Regions from separate parts of the Arthrobacter sp. P4_F10 genome, predicted to be linked through region 1. Evidence: predicted binding sites of a transcription regulator. Region 1 holds the regulator's gene; the other holds the start of a gene.
What was found. The regulator LexA, encoded in region 1, represses DNA repair genes until DNA is damaged. The targets are predictions, from matches to a motif close to TCGAACANNTGTTCGA.

Region 1 (10,211 bases):
GCACACTCTCGCTCAGCCCAGAGCACGTCGCGGCGCTCTGCGACCGGCACCGCGGCATCGGCGGCGACGGCCTGATCCGCGCCGTACCTTCCAGGCTCCTGCCCGAGGGGCAGGAACTGTTGACCGCGCACCCGGACGCCGAGTGGTTCATGGACTACCGCAACGGCGACGGTTCGCTGTCCGAGATGTGCGGCAACGGAGTCCGCGTCTTCGTGCACTTCCTCATCGCCGAAGGCCTCGTGGACCTTCCCGCCGGCGAGTCCCTCGTCATTGGAACCCGGGGCGGTGCCAAGACAATCGTCCGGACCGCTGCGGGCTACGCCGTGGACATGGGCCCCTGGGAGTTCATTTTCCCGGGCGAGGCGACCGCACGGGCCATGGATTCGCTCGTCAGCGCCGAGGGGCTCGAAGTCGCACGTCCGGCCCTTTCCGTCAGCATGGGCAACCCGCACACAGTGGTGGCCCTGGCCGAAACGGCCGAACTCGAGGCCACACAGCTGTTCACGGCCCCCCGGGTGGACCCGACTCCGCCGCACGGCACCAACGTCGAATTCGTTGTACCGTCCGAACCGCTGGTCCACGACGGCACCGGCACCATCACCATGCGTGTCCACGAGCGGGGAGTGGGGGAGACCCAGTCCTGCGGCACCGGCGCCTGCGCCGCCGCCGTCGCGATTCGCCACTGGGCCGGCCAGGGCGCACCGGACGCGTGGCACGTCCACGTTCCCGGCGGCGTCGTCGGCGTGAAATTCTTCCTGGGCCCGGAGGGGCACGAACACGTCGAACTCAGCGGCCCGGCCGTGATCGTCGCTAGCGGGACGCTTTCCTGACCCGAAGGATCCGGAATGACTTCGACGTGCTCTCCCGGGTCACGTTGAAGCTGGAGTCGAGCTCAGCCGCCAGCCAGCGCTGCAGCGAGTCCGAACCGAGGTTCTTCTGGACCACGAGCCAGGCCGATCCACCCGGTGCCAGCCTGGGAATCCACAGGCGCAGGAGGGCATGAAGCTCATCCTTGCCGATCCGGATCGGCGGGTTGGACCAGATCGTGTCAAAGCGCACTTCGGGGTCCACGGCGTCCGGCGTGCTGGCGGTGACGTTGCTCAGCCCCAACAGCCCGGCGTTTTCGTTGGTGAGGGTCACGCAGCGTTCGTTCACGTCCACTGCGTAGACGTGTGCGTGCGGCGCCCGCAGGGCCATGGTCAGGGCGATCGGCCCCCAGCCGCAGCCGATATCCAGCAGGTTGCCCTGCGGCGCCGGAGCCGGGACGTCGGCGAGCAGCACGGCCGTTCCCTTGTCGATCCCGTCCGGGCTGAAGATCCCTGAGGACGTCTGCAGCCGGCGCGTCTCACCGGCAAGATCCACGGTGAGCGGTTTGCGGGTGAAGGGCCCGGCCGGCTGGGCGCTGAAATAGTGTGCAGACTCCATAATGGGCCAGATTAGTTGGCGGCCCGGCCCAATGGGAAACCGGGAGGGAGCGTTGGCGTCTGCTAGGCTAAAAAACATGATCTTGATCTCCAAGTAGCCGGCACGGGTCTTGTCCCGTCTTGTAGCGACTCTGTAGCGACGCAGGTAAACGCCTTCCGCTGAGTGCGCCATCGCAAGGGTGAGTCTTCTCACCCGCGGGCGCCCCGCACCACTTGGAATCCAGCCGCTTTGCTGAGCACCTTGTTTTCCAGCACCGTGTTTTGCTGGCACCGTGCTGCTTGGCCCGCTCCCGGGCCCGGCTCGGCGGACGGCACCTACCTCACTGTGTTTCCACAGGCAGCGTTTCCCACAGCCAGGCGCATTTGCCGCCTCTACCTTCACCCAGCCACCGCTCCGGACGGAGCCAGCCCTGCCCCGGCACCGTTGCCGCGGGCATTCCAGGAGGCCTGCATGACCCCCCGCCGTCAGCCCAGCGCGAATACCGCCCCACAGAGCAACAATCGGCACTATTCTGAAAGTGCCGAACCCTTGAAGGAGACCATGACCAGCCACCCCAACACCGGACCCGATTCAGCAGCCCAGGACATGAGTCCTGAGGAGATCCAGGCTGTAATCGACCGGATCCTTTCCAAGGACACCCCCGCCCCGGGCGCAGGCCGTGGCAGCGGCTCCGGAGCCGGCACCAACGGAGGCGCCGGTGCGGCCGGCGGCCCGACGTCGGTGCTCGGCAAGGCACAGGCCATCTCCCGCCTGGACGAGGTGTACACCAACTTCGACGGCGACCAGCAGGATCTTGAGGAACGCCACGCGCTGCGCCGCAAGGCTGGCCTGTCCACCGAACTCGAAGACGTCACCGAGGTCGAATACCGGCAGCTGCGCCTTGAACGCGTCGTCCTGGCCGGCCTCTGGACCGAAGGCACCCTCGCGGATGCCGAGAACTCCCTGCGCGAACTTGCGGCTCTCGCTGAGACAGCAGGCTCCGAGGTCCTCGACGGGCTCGTCCAGCGGCGGGCCAAGCCGGATCCCGGAACCTTCCTCGGCTCCGGCAAGGCGCAGGAACTGAAAGCCATCGTGATGTCCACCGGCGCCGACACCGTAGTGGTCGACGCCGAACTGGCCCCGTCCCAGCGGCGCGGACTGGAGGACATCGTCAAGGTCAAGGTCATTGACCGCACGGCCCTGATCCTGGACATCTTCGCGCAGCACGCGAAGAGCCGTGAAGGCAAGGCGCAGGTGGAACTGGCCCAGCTGGAATACCTGCTGCCGCGCCTGCGTGGCTGGGGCGAGTCGATGTCCCGCCAGGCCGGTGGCCAGGTGGGCGGCGCCGGCGCCGGCATGGGCTCGCGTGGTCCCGGTGAAACCAAGATCGAACTGGACCGCCGCCGGATCCGCACCCGGATGGCCAAGCTGCGCCGCGAAATCGCCGCCATGAAGCCTGCCCGGGAAACGAAGCGGGCCAACCGCCGTCGTAATGCGGTGCCCTCGGTGGCGATCGCCGGATACACCAACGCCGGGAAGTCCTCGCTGCTGAACCGGCTCACCGACGCCGGGGTCCTGGTGGAAAACGCCCTGTTCGCCACCCTGGATCCGACCGTCCGCAAGGCCGAAACCGCTGACGGGCTGGGATACACCCTGGCGGACACCGTGGGATTTGTCCGGTCCCTGCCCACCCAGCTCGTGGAAGCATTCCGCTCCACGCTGGAAGAGGTGGCCGACTCGGACCTGATCCTGCACGTCGTGGACGTCTCGCACCCGGACCCCGAAGGCCAGATCGCCGCTGTCCGTACGGTCTTCAGCGAAGTCGACGCGCGCAAGGTTCCGGAAATCATTGTCCTGAACAAGGCCGACGCCGCAGACCCGTTCGTGGTGGAGCGGCTCAAGCAGCGGGAGCCGCGGCACGTGGTGGTCTCGGCCCGCACCGGTGAAGGCATTCCGGAGCTGCTCAAGGCCATCAGCGACGGCATTCCTCGGCCGAGCGTGAAGCTGGAACTGCTGATCCCGTACAACCGCGGGGACCTGCTCAGCAAGCTTCACGAGACCGACGCCGAGATCCTCAGCCTCGACCATGAGGAAACCGGAACCCGTGCCGTGGTGATGGTGCGTGAAGGACTCGCCGCTGAACTGGATCCCTTCATCAGCAATGACTGAGGCAGCGGTGACCAGGGCTGAGGCCGAACCTTCGGACGTTGAACCTGCGGACGTTGAATTGCCCGACGCTGAACCCGCGGACGCGGGAACTGCAGACGCCGATTCGGTTGCCGGTGCGGCCGGCGAGGAGTTCGTGGTGAAACTTCTCGACCGTGCCGTGTCCGGCATGGGCGGCCAGAGCCGCGATGGCCAGCACGAAATGGCCCGGCAGGTGGCGCGCGCGATAGACAGCGGCGACCACCTGTTGGTCCAGGCCGGCACCGGCACCGGCAAATCGCTGGCTTACCTGATTCCGCTGATCGCCCATTCGCTGACCAGCAACAAGCCCACCCTGGTGTCCACCGCAACCTTGGCGCTGCAGACGCAGATCGTGGGCCGGGACCTGCCCAGGCTGCTCAAGACCATCACCCCTGCCTTGGAACGGCCCGTCAAGGTCGCCCTGGTGAAAGGCCGGTCCAACTACGTGTGCCGGCACAAACTCGAGGGCGGTTTCCCGTCCGAAGAACCTTCCGAGGGACAGCTGTTTTCCCTTGGCGAGGACACGAGCGTGCCGCATTTCGCTGCCGCGCTTGGCGGGCCGTCCTCCCAGCTGGGCAAGGAAGTCGTCCGCCTCCGCGAATGGGCCGAGGAGACCGCGACGGGGGACCGCGACGAGCTCATGCCCGGCGTCACGGACCGGGCCTGGCGCCAGGTCTCGGTTACCTCCATGGAGTGCCTCGGCGCGCAGAAGTGCCCGCTCGCGGCCGAATGTTTCAGCGAGCTGGCACGGCAGAACGCCGCCGACGCCGACGTCGTGGTCACCAACCACGCCATGCTCGCCGTCAGCGCCTTCGAGGGCCTGGCGGTGCTGCCCGAGTACGACGTCGTGGTGGTGGACGAGGCGCACGAACTTCAGGACCGCGTCACAGGCGCGGTCTCAGGTCAGCTCTCCGTGGCAATGGTGCACGCAGCCGCGTCCGGGGCCCGGAAACATACGGGCATCACCGTGGACGCGCTGAACAATGCCGCAGCCCACCTGGAGCTGGCCATCGACGGGGTCCCCAGCGGGCTGATGCCCAACGGCCTGAACAGCGGGCAGTTGGACTGCATCGACCAACTGCGCGACGCGTGCCGCGCCGCCCTGTCCGATTCCAAGGGCGACAGCTCCACGACGGCCGACGGCGGACGCCAGCTGGCGCGCTCACGCCTGATGGTCATCCTGGAACTCTGTGAGCGCCTCCTGGCCGCGCGCGAAAACCGCGAAGTAGTGTGGTTCTCCCGCAACAGCAGCTTCGACCCGGTGCAGGGCTACTCCCAGCCTGACGAGAGCGCGCCGGCCCTGATCAATGTTGCCCCGTTGAGCGTCGCGGGGCGTTTGCGCGAGGGTTTGTTCGCGGACCACACCGTCATCCTGACCTCGGCCACACTGGCCATTGGCGCTGCCTTCGAGCCTGCAGCCGGAGGCCTCGGCCTCGTTGGCAATGGCGCCCCGAGCTGGACCGGGGTCGACGTCGGGTCCCCGTTCGACTATCCGAAGCAGGGCATCCTCTATGTCGCCCGGCACCTGCCCAAACCCGGCCGCGGGACTTCCCCCGAGGCCTTGGATGAGCTGGAGAAGCTGATCCGCGCTTCCCGTGGCGGTGCCTTGTGCCTGTTTTCCTCGCGGCGCGCGGCGGAGGAAGCCGCCGAGGCCATGCGGCCCCGGCTGGGCCTCAGCATCCTGTGCCAGGGGGAGTCGACCATGACGGCGCTCGTGCGGCAATTTGCCGACGAGCCGGACACCTGTTTGTTCGGCACAATGTCCCTCTGGCAGGGCGTCGACGTTCCTGGGGTGTCCTGCCGGCTGGTGGTTATAGACCGGATTCCCTTCCCGCGGCCGGACGACCCGCTGATGACGGCACGCTCGCGGGCCGTCGCCCAGGCGGGCGGCAATGGCTTCATGTCCGTCTCGGCCACGCACGCCGCCATTCGGCTCGCGCAGGGCGCCGGACGGCTGATCCGTTCGACGTCGGACAAGGGCGTGGTGGCAGTGCTGGATTCGCGGCTGTCCACGGAGCGCTACGGCGGATTCCTCCGCGCCGCGCTTCCGCCGTTCTGGCCCACCACCGATTCATCGATAGCCATGGCTGCCCTGGAGCGCCTGGCGAAGGACTCCGCGAACGGCTGAGTCCCACGTTGAAGCGGGAGCTGGCCGGGACTGAAGCCGGCGGCCTCGCCGGGGATGGTTAGAGGGAGCGGAGTACCGAGACGACCTTGCCCATGATGACGGCGTGGTCGCCGAGGATGGGTTCGTACTGGGTGTTTTGCGGCAGCAGCCAGGTGTGGCCGTCCCGCTGGCGGAATGTCTTGACCGTGGCTTCGTCGTCCAGCAGGGCGGCAACGATGTCGCCGTTCACGGCGTCACCCTGGCGGCGGACAACCACCCAGTCACCGTCGCAGATCGCGGCATCAATCATCGAGTCGCCAGCCACCTTGAGCATGAAGAGTTCGCCATGGCCCACGAGCTGGCGGGGCAGCGGCATGACGTCCTCCACTACCTGGTCCGCGAGGATGGGTCCGCCGGCGGCGATGCGTCCGACGAACGGCACCATTGCCGTGTCGGTGGCGCTGGCGAGCTCAGACACCGAGAGGCCGCCGACGGCCCGCAGGCCGCTGGACTTCCCGACACCCGAAATCGGTGTGGTCCCCTCGTCCAGGGTCAGCGGCATGAGCACTTCCATGGCCCGCGGGCGCTTCGGATCGCGCCGCAGGTAGCCGAGCTTTTCAAGCTGGGAGAGCTGATGGGTCACGCTCGACAGGCTGGCGAGGCCGACGGTGTCGCCGATCTCGCGCATGGAGGGCGGGTAGCCCTTGTCCGTGACGGACCGCTGGATGGTCTCCAGGATTTTCTTTTGCCGGACGGTGAGGCTCTTGGGGGCCCGGGCGGGCTGCGGGCTCCGTGAGGTGGCCCTGCCGCCGGTGGCTTGTGCTGCCATGTTCGCCAACGCCTTTCCGTTCCGCCCGGCTGCCGTGGCTGCTGTCACCGGGACCTTCCGGCCTGAAATGTCAGACCCTGCTGATCAACTACTAACGAATTCACACAGGGAGTTCGTTAGTGGTTGTCCTGTCCCTCAAAAATAGGCCAGCCGCAGGGCTTTTTCAAACATTTGTTCTAGCGAGTCTCGACATCGTTCGTTAGTAAGTGCTAAAACAGAACGAGCAAGGTTCGAATATGTGTTCGATTTCGAGGTTTCCACTTCGGATCCGCTGTTCGGTTCTATGTTCGAAGGTTCGGCCGGTTGGCGGCGAGTACGTGGAGTACGCCGGGCGGCACCGTATGGTCCAGGAGGGCTCAGTTCATGTCAGCTTCAAGCGCGTTTCAAGACACTTTTGTTCAGGGCGTCTTTGTTCAGGGCGTCACGAATCACCACCGCAGCGGGGCGGGGGCCGCGGTTTCCGGCCGCCGGCCGAAGCAGCCGCCGCTCCGGCTCACCCAGCGCGGACGCTTCGTCTTCTTCGGTGTCCCGCTGATCCTTCTGGCGGCGTTCATCCTGTCGCTCAGCGGATTCCTCAACGCTCCCGCGAAAGCAGCGGATTCCGCTGACCAGCTCTCGCTGACGCCGACTGTCACCGTGACGGTGCAGCCGGGGGAGTCCCTCTGGGCCATTGCAGGGTCGGTGGCTCCGGAGCGCGATCCCCGCGACGTCGTGGCCGATATCGTGCAGCTGAACAACCTGGACGCCGCCCGTGTGATGCCGGGCCAGCAGCTGTTCGTCCCGTCCAAGTAGTACCCGCCAAGCCAAGCAACATCCCCCAAGTGCAGTCGCGGACGTCACAGTTTCAGTGCCCGTCCCGCTACCACTTAAACTGGTCACGTGACTGACCAGCTTGAGCGCCTCAACCGACTGCCCCTCCGAACCAATCTGCGTGGCCTGCGTCCGTATGGTGCGCCGCAGCTGGACGTCCCCATCCTGCTCAACGTCAACGAGAACACCCATGGTGTCCCGGCCGATGTCCGCGCGGCGATCACCGAGGCCGTCAGCTCCGCCGCTGCCGGGCTGAACCGGTATCCGGACCGCGAGTTCACCGAACTGCGCGAGGCCCTCGCCGAATACCTTGGCCACGGCCTGGACGCGGAGAATATCTGGGCCGCGAACGGATCCAACGAAGTCCTTCAGCAAATTCTCCAGGCATTCGGCGGCCCCGGCCGGACGGCCCTCGGGTTCCCTCCCACATATTCGATGTACCCCTTGCTGGCCTCCGGCACGGATACGGAGTACATCGTCGGTGCCCGCGCCGCGGACTATGGGCTCAGCGCGGAATCGGCGGCCCGGCAGGTGCGCGAGCTTCAGCCCAACATTGTTTTCCTGTGCTCCCCGAACAACCCGACCGGTACGGGGCTGGGGCTTGATGTCGTCGAGGCCGTTTATGACGCCGGCGAAGCCAGTCAAACCATCGTGATCGTTGACGAGGCCTACCACGAGTTCGCCCACGACGGCACGCCCAGCGCGCTCACCCTGCTGCCTGGCCGGGAGCGGCTCATCGTCTCGCGCACCATGAGCAAGGCTTTCGCCCTCGCCGGCGCAAGGCTTGGCTACATGGCCGCCGCACCGGAAGTCGCGGACGCCCTGCGCCTGGTCCGTCTCCCGTACCATCTCTCCGCCATCACCCAGGCCGCGGCCCTGGCCGCCCTGCGCCACCGGGGAGCGCTCATGGCGGACGTCGAGGACATCAAGCGCCAGCGCGACCGGATCGTGGCGGAACTGACGCGGCTGGGCCTGAGCCCGGCCGCCTCCGATTCCAACTACGTGTTCTTCGGCGGCCTGGAGAACCCCCATGAGGTCTGGCAGGACATGCTGGACGCCGGTGTCCTGATCCGCGACGTCGGCATCCCGGGGCACCTTCGCGTGACCGCCGGCACTGAGACAGAAACCACAGCCTTCCTTGAGGCGCTTGAACGCATCCTGAACGGCTCCGCAAAGCCGCAGGCCTAGACTTGGTGGGGAGCCCGAGCGCCCCGCCAGACTGCCCAACACCCTGCCTTCTTCCAAAGGACACATCTACATGAGCAACACGGGATCCACCGCCGCCGAGGGCCGGACCGCACGCATGGAACGGACCACCAGTGAGTCCTCGGTCCTGGTCGAGATCAACCTGGACGGCACCGGCGTTTCAGACATCAGCACGTCGGTCCCGTTCTACGACCACATGCTGACCGCCCTCAGCAAGCACTCCTTGATTGACATGACCGTCAAGGCCACCGGCGACACCCACATCGATGTCCACCACACAGTCGAGGACGTGGCCATCACCTTCGGCGAGGTTCTGCGGACCGCCCTGGGGAACAAAGCCGGGATCCGCCGGTTCGGCGAGGCGACCGTGCCCCTGGACGAGGCCCTCGCACAGGCCGTCGTGGACGTCTCCGGCCGTCCGTACCTGGTCCACGCCGGTGAGCCGGCAGGCCAGGAATACCACCTGATCGGCGGCCACTTCACGGGTTCCCTGACCCGCCACGTCTTCGAGGCGATCACGCTGCACGCCGGGATCTGCCTGCACATGAACGTCACTGCCGGACGCGACCCCCACCACATCGTCGAGGCCCAGTTCAAAGCCTTTGCCCGGGCGCTGCGCGCAGCCGTCGAACCGGATCCCCGTGTCGAGGGCATTCCGTCCACAAAGGGTGCTTTGTGACCGGCCCGCTGCTCCGTGACGGGGCCATCATCGACCCCGCCGCCGCGACCAAGCCGGTGTCCCCGGAGGGCAAGCCCACCGTTACGGTGCTGGACTACGGCTCCGGGAACGTCCGGTCCGCCGTCCGCGCGCTCGAGCGGGCCGGCGCCGAGGTGATCCTCAGCGCCAAGCCCGAAGACGTCCTCAACGCCGACGGCCTCGTCGTCCCCGGTGTCGGCGCCTTCGAAACCGTCATGCGCGAACTCAAAGCCGTCGACGCCATCCGCATGATCGGCCGCCGTGTCGCCGGAGGCCGCCCCGTGCTGGCCATCTGCGTCGGACTGCAGGTGCTGTTCGAGGCCGGCGTCGAACACGGCACGGAAGCCGAGGGCATGGGGGAGTGGCCTGGCAAGGTGGAGCTGTTGCCGGCCGACGTCGTGCCCCACATGGGCTGGAACACCGTCTCCGTCCCGGAGGGGTCCAAGCTGTTCGCCGGGGTCGAGGGCGAGCGCTTCTACTTCGTGCACTCCTACGGTGTCCAGCACTGGGACTTCGACGTCATCCAGCCGAGGATGGCGGCGCCCCTGGTGACCTGGTCCGACCACGGTGCCCCGTTCATCGCGGCTGTGGAAAACGGCCCGCTGTGCGCCACCCAGTTCCACCCGGAGAAGTCCGGCGACGCCGGCGCCCGCTTGCTGCGCAACTGGGTCCAGGGCCTGCGACCCACGTCCCCGGAACAAACCGCAGCCCCGGAACGGACCGCCTAGATGTGGTCCCTGGTGCTCATGGGCGTCGCCGGCCTGCTGGTTGGCGGCGCGATCTCCTTCCGGCAGCAGAAAAGTCCGCTCTGGGTGCAGATCGTTTTCTACATTCTGGCCGGAATGTCGCTGCTGGCTGCCTACCTCCTGACCCTGCCGGCGTCCTGACGGCCCCGCTCCCAACTACCATCCCCAAGCTGAGGACTCCACGATGACCACCGAAACCCCGCTGCCCGTACTTGAGCTGCTGCC
Region 2 (10,211 bases), on a different contig from region 1:
ACGCCGGACTTCTCGTAGCGGTAGACCGAGCCGAACTCGAAGAGCCGCAGCGGAAGTTCGCGGTAGGAGCGTCCGCGGGACCGGAAGATCAGGTTGTGCATGGGGCAGTTCATCGGCTTGAGGTAGTAGTCCTGGCCGGGTTTGCGCACCGTGCCGTCCTCGTTCAGCTCCGCGTCGATGTGCATCGCCGGGAACATGCCCTCCTTGTACCAGTCCAGGTGGCCTGAGACCTCGTAGAGGTGGCCCTTGGTGATGTGCGGGGTGTAGACGAAATCGTAGCCCGCATCCACATGGCGCTGGCGGGAGTAGTCCTCCATGGCCTTACGGATGATGCCGCCCTTGGGGTGGAAGACCGGCAGGCCTGAGCCGAGCTCGTCCGGGAAGGAGAACAGGTCCAGCTCCGCGCCGAGTTTGCGATGGTCGCGGCGCTCGGCCTCGGCAATGCGCTCCTGGTAGGCCTTGAGAGCGTCCTTGGTGGGCCAGGCGGTGCCGTAGATGCGCTGCAGCTGCTGGTTGTTCTGGTCGCCCAGCCAGTAGGCGGCCGAGGACCGGGTCAGGGCGAAGGCGTTGGAGATCAGCTTGGTGTTCGGCAGGTGCGGGCCGCGGCACAGATCGCACCAGATGCTGTCCCCGCTCTTGCGGTCCACGTTGTCGTAGATGGTGATGTCGCCGGCGCCGACCTCCACGTTGACGCCCTCGCCGGCCTCGGCGGCGTCATTCTTCTTGCCCAGCAGTTCGAGCTTGTAGGGCTCGTCCTTCATCGCCTCGCGGGCCTCGTCCTCGGACACCACGCGGCGCACGAACTTCTGGTTCTGGTTGATGATCTTCTGCATCATCTTTTCGAGCTGGCGGAGGTCTTCCGGGGTGAACGGTTCCGCGACATCGAAGTCGAAGTAGAAGCCGTCCGTGATGTAGGGGCCGATGCCGAGCTTCGCGTCCGGGCGCAGCTGCTGCACGGCCTGGGCCATGACGTGGGCGGTGGAGTGGCGCAGGACGTTGAGCCCGTCCGGGGAATCAATGGTGACGGCCTCGACGGCGGCGTCCTCGGGAAGGGGCTGGTCCAGGTCCTTCAACTCGCCGTTAACGCGGGCCACAACGACGTCGCGGCGCTCAAAGAAGAGTTCCGCGCCGGTGGTCCCGGTAGTCACCTTGGTCTCTTCGCCGTCGACGAGAAGGGTGATCTGCTGGGCATCTGACACGGGTGTCTCCTATTCAAAGTTAAGGCTTCGTAGCTTGTGGCGTACGGGGACCACAGCCAGCCTCGTCCATGCTATCGGTTTCTCCAGAGGCCAACCAACGCGCCGGGGCAGTAAACCTAGAGCAGCCGCAGCCCAGCCGCAGCCGCGCCTCAGCCCCGCGGTGGCCGCACCGACGGGCGGTCAGCCGCCCAGCCCGGTGATGGCGAGGTTCCTGCCGATCCCGTCCAGGGGGCCGGACAGGTAAGGCTCGTGCTGGACGGTGGCGCCGGCAACGGATTCCGGGAACGGCAGGGACTCCGGGCGGCTGAGGTCCCAGGCCATGCTGGCGCTGATGCTGATCCCCCGCGGCCCGGTCCGGCGGGTGGTGCCGCGGATCAGCAGCAGGCGGGTGCCGAACAGCAAGGATCCGGACTGCTCCTGCGCTTCGTGGAAGAAGACCGAATCCACGCAGCCCGTGCCGTCGTCGATGCTGATGAACACCACCCGCCGGCCGCCCCGCATGGGCGGGGTCTGGGTGGCCACACGGACCCCGGCAACCAGCACATCAGTGCCGTTGCGCAGTCCCAGCAGCTTGTCCGCTGTGATGACGCCGAGCCGGTCCAGCAGCGGGCGGTGGCTGGTCATGAGGTGCTCGCTGACGTCCACGGCCATCAGGTCCAGTTCCGCCCGGACGTTGTCCACCATGCTGGGCGCGGGCAGCACAGCCAACAGGTTCCTCAGTTCCACGTCCCCCAGCGGCAACGCCAGCTGGCCCTCAATGACCTCCACGCCCTTCCGCAGGGGGCGGGCCTGGAGCTTCTGCAGGTGCTGGACCAGGTCCGCCCGGTTGGCGGCTCCCCCGGACGCCCGGTGCAGCGAATCGAAGGCGCCCAGCTGGGCCAGGCGCTGGATGCTGGGCCTGCTCAGCCGCGACCGGGCGCGCAGGTCCGCCAGCGAGTCGTAGGGCTGGCCGGCCACTATCCGTTTCAGCTCGGCGCCGGAGAGCCCGAAGATGCCGTTCAGGCTCAGCCGGATGCCCAGCCTGCCCCGGTCCGGCCCGGATTCCACCCGCTCCACCCGGTACTCTGCCTGGCTCCGGTTGATGTCGAGGGGAAGGATGGGGATCCCCAGCCGGCGGGCCTCGGCCACGAGCAGGCGTTTGGGGTACATGCCGGGGTCGTGTTCCCAGAGCCCTGCAAGGAAGGCCTCCGGGTGGTGCGCCTTGAGCCAGGCCGACTGGTAGGTGGGCACGGCGAAGGCGGCTCCGTGGGCCTTGCAGAACCCGAAGCTGCCAAAGGCCTTCAGCGTGCCCCAGACCTTGTCCACCACCTCGGGACTGTAGTTCCGGGTCCGCGCCTCCTTCCGGAAGAACTCCTCCACCCTGGCTTCCAGCACCTCATTGCCCAGCGCCCGGCGGAACTCGTCGGCGCGCGCCAGCCCGCACCCGGTCATGACGTCGAAGGTCTTGAGGATTTGTTCGTGGAAAACCGTGACCCCGTGGGTCTCCTTGAGGACCGGTTTGAGGTCGGGATGCGGATAGACCTCGGGGGCGAATCCATGCCGGTGCTCCAGGAAGGGCCGGACCATGTCAGATTTCATCGGGCCGGGGCGGAACAGCGAGATGTCAATGATGAGATCGTTGAAATCCCGGGGAGCCATTTTCCCGATCAGTTCGCGCTGGCCCGGGGATTCGATCTGGAAGCAGCCCAGGGTGTGGGTGCTTCGGATCAGTTCAAAGGTTGGCTCGTCATCGAGCGGGACCGCGTTGAGGTCGATGCGCCCGTCCTCGGCGATGTAATCCGGGCCCGTCCCGTCCGGGCCGGCCGGATGCGCGCCGGCGGCCACCACCTCGGCCTTGGTCGGGTGCAGCCGGATCACCTCCCGGACCGCAAAGGCCATGGCGCTCTGCATCCGGACACCCAGGACGTCGAGTTTGAGCATGCCCATGGGGTCCATGTCGTGCTTGTCGAACTGGCTCATGGGCAGGCCCAGGCCGCTGGGCTGGACGGGGGTGCGGTCCAGCAGGGTGGCATCGCCGAGGATCACGCCGCACGGGTGCATGGAGATGTGGCGTGGCAGCCGGTCCAGCCGCTCCGTGAGGTCCACCAGCAGGTCCAGCTGCTGGTTTTCGGTGAAACCGCGCTGCTCCACCCGGTCCGCGAATTCCTTCAGCTCGGGTTTCTCCACGAGGGCTTCGCGGAAGTGCCGGGCCGAGAACCGCCACAGCTGCTTGGCGATTTCCCCGACCTCGCCGTCGTCCATGCCCAGGGCCAGGCCGGCATCGCGCACGGCACCGCGAGCGCGGTAGCCATTCTGCATGCTCATCAGCGTGACGCGTTCGGCGCCGAAACGCTCAAAGATCTTCCGGTAGACGTTGTGCCTTTCGGCGCTCTCGACGTCGATGTCGATGTCGGGCAGCGTGGCACGGTCGCGGGAGAGGAAGCGCTCAAAGATGAGGTCGTGCTGGAGTGGGTTCACCTGGCTGATGTCGATCAGGTAGTTGACCAGGCTGGAGGCGCCCGAACCGCGCGCGGCCGCCCTCACGCCCAGGGCAAGGATCATCCGGGAGACCTCTGCGACGGTCAGGAAGTAGGAGGCGAAGCCCAGCGTGTCGATGATCCGGAGCTCGTGCCCCAGCCGGGTCCGCATTTGCTGTTCCCGCTGCCCGGAGATTCCAGGGAAGCGGCGGCCGATGCCGGCCTCGCAGCGCAGGGTCAGTTCGGCGAGCGCGTCGCCGTCGATCCCGATCACGGATGCTTCCGGGACCACGGGCTGTTTCCAGCCCATGTCAGCCACAGGATCCATGCGGCAGCGGTCCGCGAGCGCCTCGGTCTGGGCCAGGAGCCGTTTGAGGTCCGCCGTGCCGTAGCCGGCGGCGTGGATGATCTCCTTGCCCAGCTGCAGCATCTGGGCCGCCGATTTGAGCCAGCCCTGCCCGTTGGGCTGCAGCAGCGGGGCGGCGGAGAGCTCGGGGAGGGATTTAAGCGTCCGGGCCGAGTCCAGCACATCGGCGGTGGCCGCGCCGTCCTCGGCCACATAACGCACGGCGTTGCTCAGCACGGCCGGCACCCCGTGCTCTGCGGCGAGCTTGAGCATGCGCACCGCATGGGCGGTGCTCAGCGGTTCCCCTGGCGGGCTGAGCTGGGACACAACCTCGGCGGCCAGGGTCCCTGGGGGCATGGCGTCCAGCCAGCGTTTGAACAGGGTGCGGGGCCGCAGGTAACGCCGGCCGCCCATCGCCCGGCCGACGTCGGAGTCCGGGCCGATCAGCACTGTCAGGACCGGCTGGAGGGTTTCCGGGTGCAGGGTGCGGGAGGCCAGTTCCGCCCGGGTGACGGCCACCGGCACCGCTCCCTGCACCTTCCCCGTAGTGCGGGCATGGGCGTCGGAGATCAGCCGGCACAACGCCCGGTAGCCGGCGCCGTTGTTGTGGCCGTGCGCCAGCACAACGACGCGTCCCCCGACCAGGGTGCGGAGGTCACCGTCGTCGTCAAAGACCGCAAGGTCCACCCCGATGATCGCATCGAGCCCGGCTGCCATGCACGCCTTCAGGTGCTTGATGGTGCCGTACAGCCCGTCGCGGTCCGTGCAGGCCAGCGCGGTGGCGCCGTCGGCTGCGGCCGCGCCGGCCAGTTCATCCGGCCAGGAGACGCCATAGTGGGCGCTGAAGGCGGTGGAGACATGCAAATGGGTGAAGTTCATGCTGTTTCGGGCTTCCGGAGGGGCTGCAGGGCGTCGTGGATCCTCAGGAGCCGCCACCGGCCGCTGCTGATATGCCGGGTCAGGTCAAGGGTGAGGGTGGAGGCCGCGGCGTGGTCCCCGGCGGCACGCACCTGGACCCGCCAGATCTCGTGATCCACCAGGCCCGGGCCGCTCCCGAGCGGCGCCCGGCTTTCCTCCGCCCACCATTGGCGGCGTTCATACCAGCGGACGGGTTCCGCGCAGACCGTGTAGCGCCGGCCGGCCCAGTCGAGGCGCAGGGGCTGGCCCGAGGGCGTGCAGAGAACATCCACGGACTCGCTGAACATGCCCACGTTGCCTCCCGACCCAGTCCGGGCTGGAGCCGGCCCAGTCCCCGCTTAGATTCCGTCTTCTAGATTCCGTCTTCTAGATGCCGCCTTCTAGCGTTTCTGATTTATTCGAACATATCTTCGAATAAATTCAGTCTACGTCGGAAAGGCGACAAAACCCAGATCGGGGGTGGACGGACGATGGCACAGGTAGCAGGATTGAGCCATGAGCTCCCATATCGCACTCCTGAAGCACGTAAAGGTCGCCGCCAAGAATTCAACCTTGGTGGCGACCTTCGATATCGACGGAAATATCCCGGGGCAAGGCGCCTACGTGGTGGGCCTGCTCGCGGCCGAGCCGGACTATTCCCATCAACGCAGACTGGGAATTGAGTTCATGAACGGCGAGGCGGTCTCCTTCTACTTCTTCAACCATGACGGCACGGAAGAGAACTTCGACCTCACAGGCGTGGAACACTCAGGGAACACCATCACCGGAAACTTCCCCATCGCGACGGTGCTGGGCCTGCCCAAGGGCCACCTCATGACCGCCTTCAGCGATTGTGACGGCCGGGAATACCAGGCCAACGTGCCTGTCGAAGAGTCCCTCTAAGCACGTTCCAACAAGCCCTTGCTATGAAGTGGACTTGTACACTTCCAGCTCGAGGGTGATGAAGGCGTCGATCATCGCCCGGTAGGTCTTCTCGACGAGTTCGACGTCGATGTCCTTCTGTTCCGCCGTGGCGCGGACGTGTTCGATGACCCGCTCCACGCGCCCGGGCGCACGGACCTCCGCGCTGTCCGCCTTGAGGGTCCCGGCGATCCGGATCAGCCGTTCGCGGCGCCCGATCAAGGACACGATCTGCTCGTCCACCTCGTCAACAGCCACGCGCACGGCGGCGAGCTGTTCCCGGTCGGCCTGGGCGGTCTTGTCGTCTGCGTGATTTGTGGGCATGTGCATGACAGTATCGAAAGATGCAGCCACGAGTCGACTTAATTTCGCTGGGTGTCCGCAGTGTTGACGCCTCACGCCGCTTCTACGTCGATGGCCTGGGATGGCCGGTCCACCGGGAAGTCCCCGGCGAGGTGCTCTTCATCCAGGTCAACCACGGACTGATCCTCTCGCTCTGGGACGCGGGCCAAATGCAGTCCGAAGCGGCCACGGATCCCCCTGCCGGCGTTGCGTGCATCACCCTCAGCCACAACCTGGCCAGCACGGCGGAAGTCGACTGGGTGATGGCCGAAGCCGAGTCCGCGGGAGCCCTCATCGTCGCGGCACCGAAGACCCAGCCCTGGGGCGGCTACACCGGCTACTTTGCCGATCCCGACGGCTACCGCTGGGAGATCGCCTTCAACCCCGGCTGGGCGGTCGACGGCGGCGGCACAGTGACGCTCTGACTATTGGTACCGGACCTGAGGGCGCCGCCGCTAGAACAGGCCCCCCACCGGCTGGATGAGTTCCGGTGAGTCATTCTTGACGTTACCGACAGCGGTGCCGACGGCGTCGATCGTCCAGCCTTCCGCGACGTCGTGCGCCCCGGCCCGGACCAGGTCCACGAGTCCGGCGGCGTCATCGGCCTGCGGGTCCAGCCACGTCTGCATGGTCTCGCGGTTCATGGGCAGCGGAACCCTGTCGTGCAGCGCGGTCAGCTCGGCCAGCATCCCCCCGGCGTAGCCCTCCGGCGGGGAGTCGGTGGTCATGATCGAGGTCGAGAGCATCCAGCGCTCCGGGTCGCCCTCTGCCTTGGACGGGTCCCTCCACCATTCATATAGACCCGCGAAGACAATGGGGTGCCCGTCCTTGGGATGGACGTAGTAGGGCTGCTTGCTGCGGCCCTCGCCCTTCCACTCGTAGTAGCCGTCCGCGGGCACGGCACAGCGACGGGCGCGGGTCGCTTTCCGGAAGGCGGGCTTCTCCAGCACCGTCTCGCTGCGGGCATTGATCATCTTGGACCCGATTCCCGGATCCTTGGCCCAGGAGGGCACCAGACCCCAGCGCGCAATGTGCAGTTGGCGGACCGGCTCTCCGTCCACCAGCCGTTCGAGCAGGATCGGCACATCCGCCGTCGGGGCCACGTTCCACGACGGCGGAATCGCGATCTCGTCCTCCAGCCCGGCGTCGAATTCGGCCAGCAGGTCTCCGACGGCCCGGGCCATCACGTAGCGTCCACACATGGCACCAGCATGCCACCGCGCCCATTCCATGTCATCCGCACCCTGGCTCCGCCCTGTGCCTGCGGGAATAGCGGGCTGCGGGGTACGGTTGTTGGCAGTGACGTATGACTTCAGTGGGCGCCCGGCCGTACTCGCCGGCCCCAACCACAAGCTTGAGGAGAACTTCGTGGACTTCACCCCCGAATCCGGCACCATCACCATGTTTTCGACCACGTGGTGCGGCTACTGCAACCGGCTGAAGAAGCAGCTGGACGCGCAGGGCATCGGGTACACCGAGATCAACATCGAGGAAGTCGAAGGCACCGCCGATCTCGTCGAGCAGCTCAATGGAGGCAACCGCACCGTCCCCACGGTGCTGTTCCCGGACGGCACCGCCGCCACGAACCCCTCCGCAGCAGAGGTCAAGAGCCGGCTCGCGGCCTAGTCCCTTCCTGTATCCAAGGACAACACCAACCCACGACGGCGCGGCCTCCAAAGGGCCGCGCCGCCGCCCGTTGTGCCAGTAAGTTGTGCGAGAAATCCGCGTTCAGAGCAGAGGAGCTTGTTTCATGGTCCATAAAGTCAAGGCCGCAGTAGTCCGTTCCAAGAATGCCGACGTCACCCTGGAGACGATCCTGGTGCCGGACCCCGGCCCCGGCGAGGCCCTCGTGGACATCCTGACCTGCGGCGTCTGCCACACCGATCTGCACTACAAACAGGGCGCGATCAACGACGACTTCCCGTTCCTGCTCGGCCACGAGGCCACCGGCGTTGTCAGTGCCGTGGGACCGGACGTCACCGAGGTCGCCCCCGGTGACCGCGTGGTGCTGAACTGGCGGGCCGTCTGCGGCGAGTGCCGTGCCTGCAGGCGAGGTCAGCCGCAGTACTGCTTCAACACCCACAACGCCACCCAGAAGATGACCCTGGAGGACGGCACGGAGCTGACGGCCGCGCTGGGCATCGGCGCCTTCGCCGCAAAGACCCTCGTGGCCGCCGGCCAGTGCACCAAGGTGGACCCCGACGCCGATCCCGCCGCCGTCGGCCTGCTCGGCTGCGGCGTCATGGCAGGCATCGGCGCGGCGATCAACACCGGAAACGTCCAGCGCGGCGATTCAGTCGCCGTGATCGGCTGCGGCGGAGTGGGCGTGGCAGCCGTCGCCGGCGCAGCGCTCGCCGGCGCCACCACCGTGATCGCCGTCGACATCGACGCCAAGAAGCTCCAGCGCGCCACGGAGCTCGGCGCAACCCACACGGTGGATTCGTCCGCCGTCGACCCCGTGGAGGCAATCCGCGAACTGACCGGCGGATTCGGCGCCGATGTGGTGATCGACGCCGTCGGCCGCCCGGAAACGTACAAGCAGGCCTTCTACGCCCGGGACCTCGCCGGCACGGTGGTCCTGGTGGGCGTGCCGAGCCCCGAGATGACGCTGGAACTCCCGCTGTTGGACGTCTTCGGCCGCGGCGGCTCGCTGAAGTCCTCCTGGTACGGCGACTGCCTTCCCTCGCGCGACTTCCCCACGCTCATCAGCCTCTACCGGCAGGGCAAGCTGGACCTCGACGCCTTCGTGACGGAACGGATCACGATCGAGCAGATCGAGGAAGCCTTCACGAAGATGCACGCCGGCGCGGTGCTGCGCTCGGTGGTGGAGCTGTGAGCGTCCGGATCGACCGGCTGGTCACCTCCGGGACGTTTTCGCTCGACGGCGGCACGTGGGAGGTTGACAACAACGTCTGGATCCTCGGGGATGACGCCGAATGCGTCATCATCGACCCGGCCCACGATCCCGCCGCCGTCGCCGCCGCTGTGGCGGGAAGGAAGGTCACGGCGATCCTGCTCACGCACGGCCACGACGACCACATCCGCGCCGTGGGCGAGGTCCGCGCGCTCGTGAACGCCCCCGTGTACCTGAACCGGGATGACTGGATGCTGTGGGAGCGGGTGTTCCCCGGCACCGAGCCGGACCACGCCATTGCCGACGGCGACACCTTCGACGTCGCAGGGGCGAGGCTGGTGGCGCTTCACACCCCCGGGCATTCGCCGGGGTCCGTGTGTTTCCTCCTCGAAAGCGAAGGCATTGAGTTGGAAGGCGCAGAGCATGAAAACACGGTGTTCAGCGGGGACACGCTGTTCAAGGGCGGCCCGGGAGCAACCGGACGATCCTTCAGTGACTTCCCTACCATCATCGATTCCATCCGGAACCGGCTCCTGCCGCTCCCGGCGGACACGATGGTCCGGACCGGGCACGGGGACCCGACGACGATCGGCGCCGAAGCTCCGCACCTTGAGGAATGGATCGCGCGGGGGCACTGACCGCGATCCCGGTCCGCCCGTGTCGGATTCGTGGGGACCAGGACCGCACGGGCGGGTCCGGGTCCCCCGAAACCCGGCCGGCTGGTACTAGGATGTGGGGCCATGAGACCAAACCCCAGCATGGATCCGGCAACCTTCACCGCAGACATGCGGACCCAGTTCGATGCCTTCCTCGATGAGCACCGTGCGGATCTTCAGGCCTGCCTCGACGGGCTCTCAGAGCCGGAGGCCCGGGCATCTCTGGTACCGTCAAGGACCACTCTCCTGGGGCTTCTCAAGCACTCCACCTTCGTCGAAAAGGTCTGGTTTGACGAGGCCATCACGGGCAGGACGCGGAAGGAAATCGGCATTCCGGCCACGCCCGATGAATCGTTCACCCTCGAGGAGGACGACACCATCGCGGGCCTCCGGGCCGCCTACGTCCAGGCCTGCGAGGACTCACGCCGCCGGGCCGCTTCCCTCGACCTTGACGACGTCGTCAGCGGCAACCGCCGCGGTCCGCTGCCGCTGCGGTGGGTCTACCTGCACATGCTCAGGGAACTGGCCCAGCATTGCGGC

Region 2: a site for LexA is predicted at 5,318-5,333, ahead of AC1DR1_RS13060 (DUF6504 family protein). Genes of this name have one in related genera too.

The regions. Positions count from the first base shown of each region.
Region 1 covers NZ_JBFUJJ010000013.1:42,390-52,600, reverse strand. The annotation lists gene dapF (diaminopimelate epimerase) at 1-830, shown strand, start outside; gene AC1DR1_RS14340 (class I SAM-dependent methyltransferase) at 811-1,425, opposite strand; gene hflX (GTPase HflX) at 1,966-3,573, shown strand; gene AC1DR1_RS14330 (ATP-dependent DNA helicase) at 3,566-5,719, shown strand; gene lexA (transcriptional repressor LexA) at 5,778-6,527, opposite strand; gene AC1DR1_RS14320 (LysM peptidoglycan-binding domain-containing protein) at 6,891-7,319, shown strand; gene AC1DR1_RS14315 (histidinol-phosphate transaminase) at 7,407-8,525, shown strand; gene hisB (imidazoleglycerol-phosphate dehydratase HisB) at 8,596-9,222, shown strand; gene hisH (imidazole glycerol phosphate synthase subunit HisH) at 9,219-9,968, shown strand; gene AC1DR1_RS14300 (hypothetical protein) at 9,969-10,127, shown strand; gene priA (bifunctional 1-(5-phosphoribosyl)-5-((5-phosphoribosylamino)methylideneamino)imidazole-4-carboxamide isomerase/phosphoribosylanthranilate isomerase PriA) at 10,171-10,211, shown strand, end outside.
Region 2 covers NZ_JBFUJJ010000010.1:113,169-123,379, reverse strand. The annotation lists gene thrS (threonine--tRNA ligase) at 1-1,199, opposite strand, end outside; gene AC1DR1_RS13065 (DNA polymerase III subunit alpha) at 1,380-4,880, opposite strand; gene AC1DR1_RS13060 (DUF6504 family protein) at 4,877-5,212, opposite strand; gene AC1DR1_RS13055 (hypothetical protein) at 5,415-5,801, shown strand; gene AC1DR1_RS13050 (chorismate mutase) at 5,823-6,149, opposite strand; gene AC1DR1_RS13045 (VOC family protein) at 6,164-6,586, shown strand; gene AC1DR1_RS13040 (SOS response-associated peptidase) at 6,617-7,363, opposite strand; gene AC1DR1_RS13035 (mycoredoxin) at 7,530-7,787, shown strand; gene AC1DR1_RS13030 (S-(hydroxymethyl)mycothiol dehydrogenase) at 7,912-8,997, shown strand; gene AC1DR1_RS13025 (MBL fold metallo-hydrolase) at 8,994-9,653, shown strand; gene AC1DR1_RS13020 (DinB family protein) at 9,756-10,211, shown strand, end outside.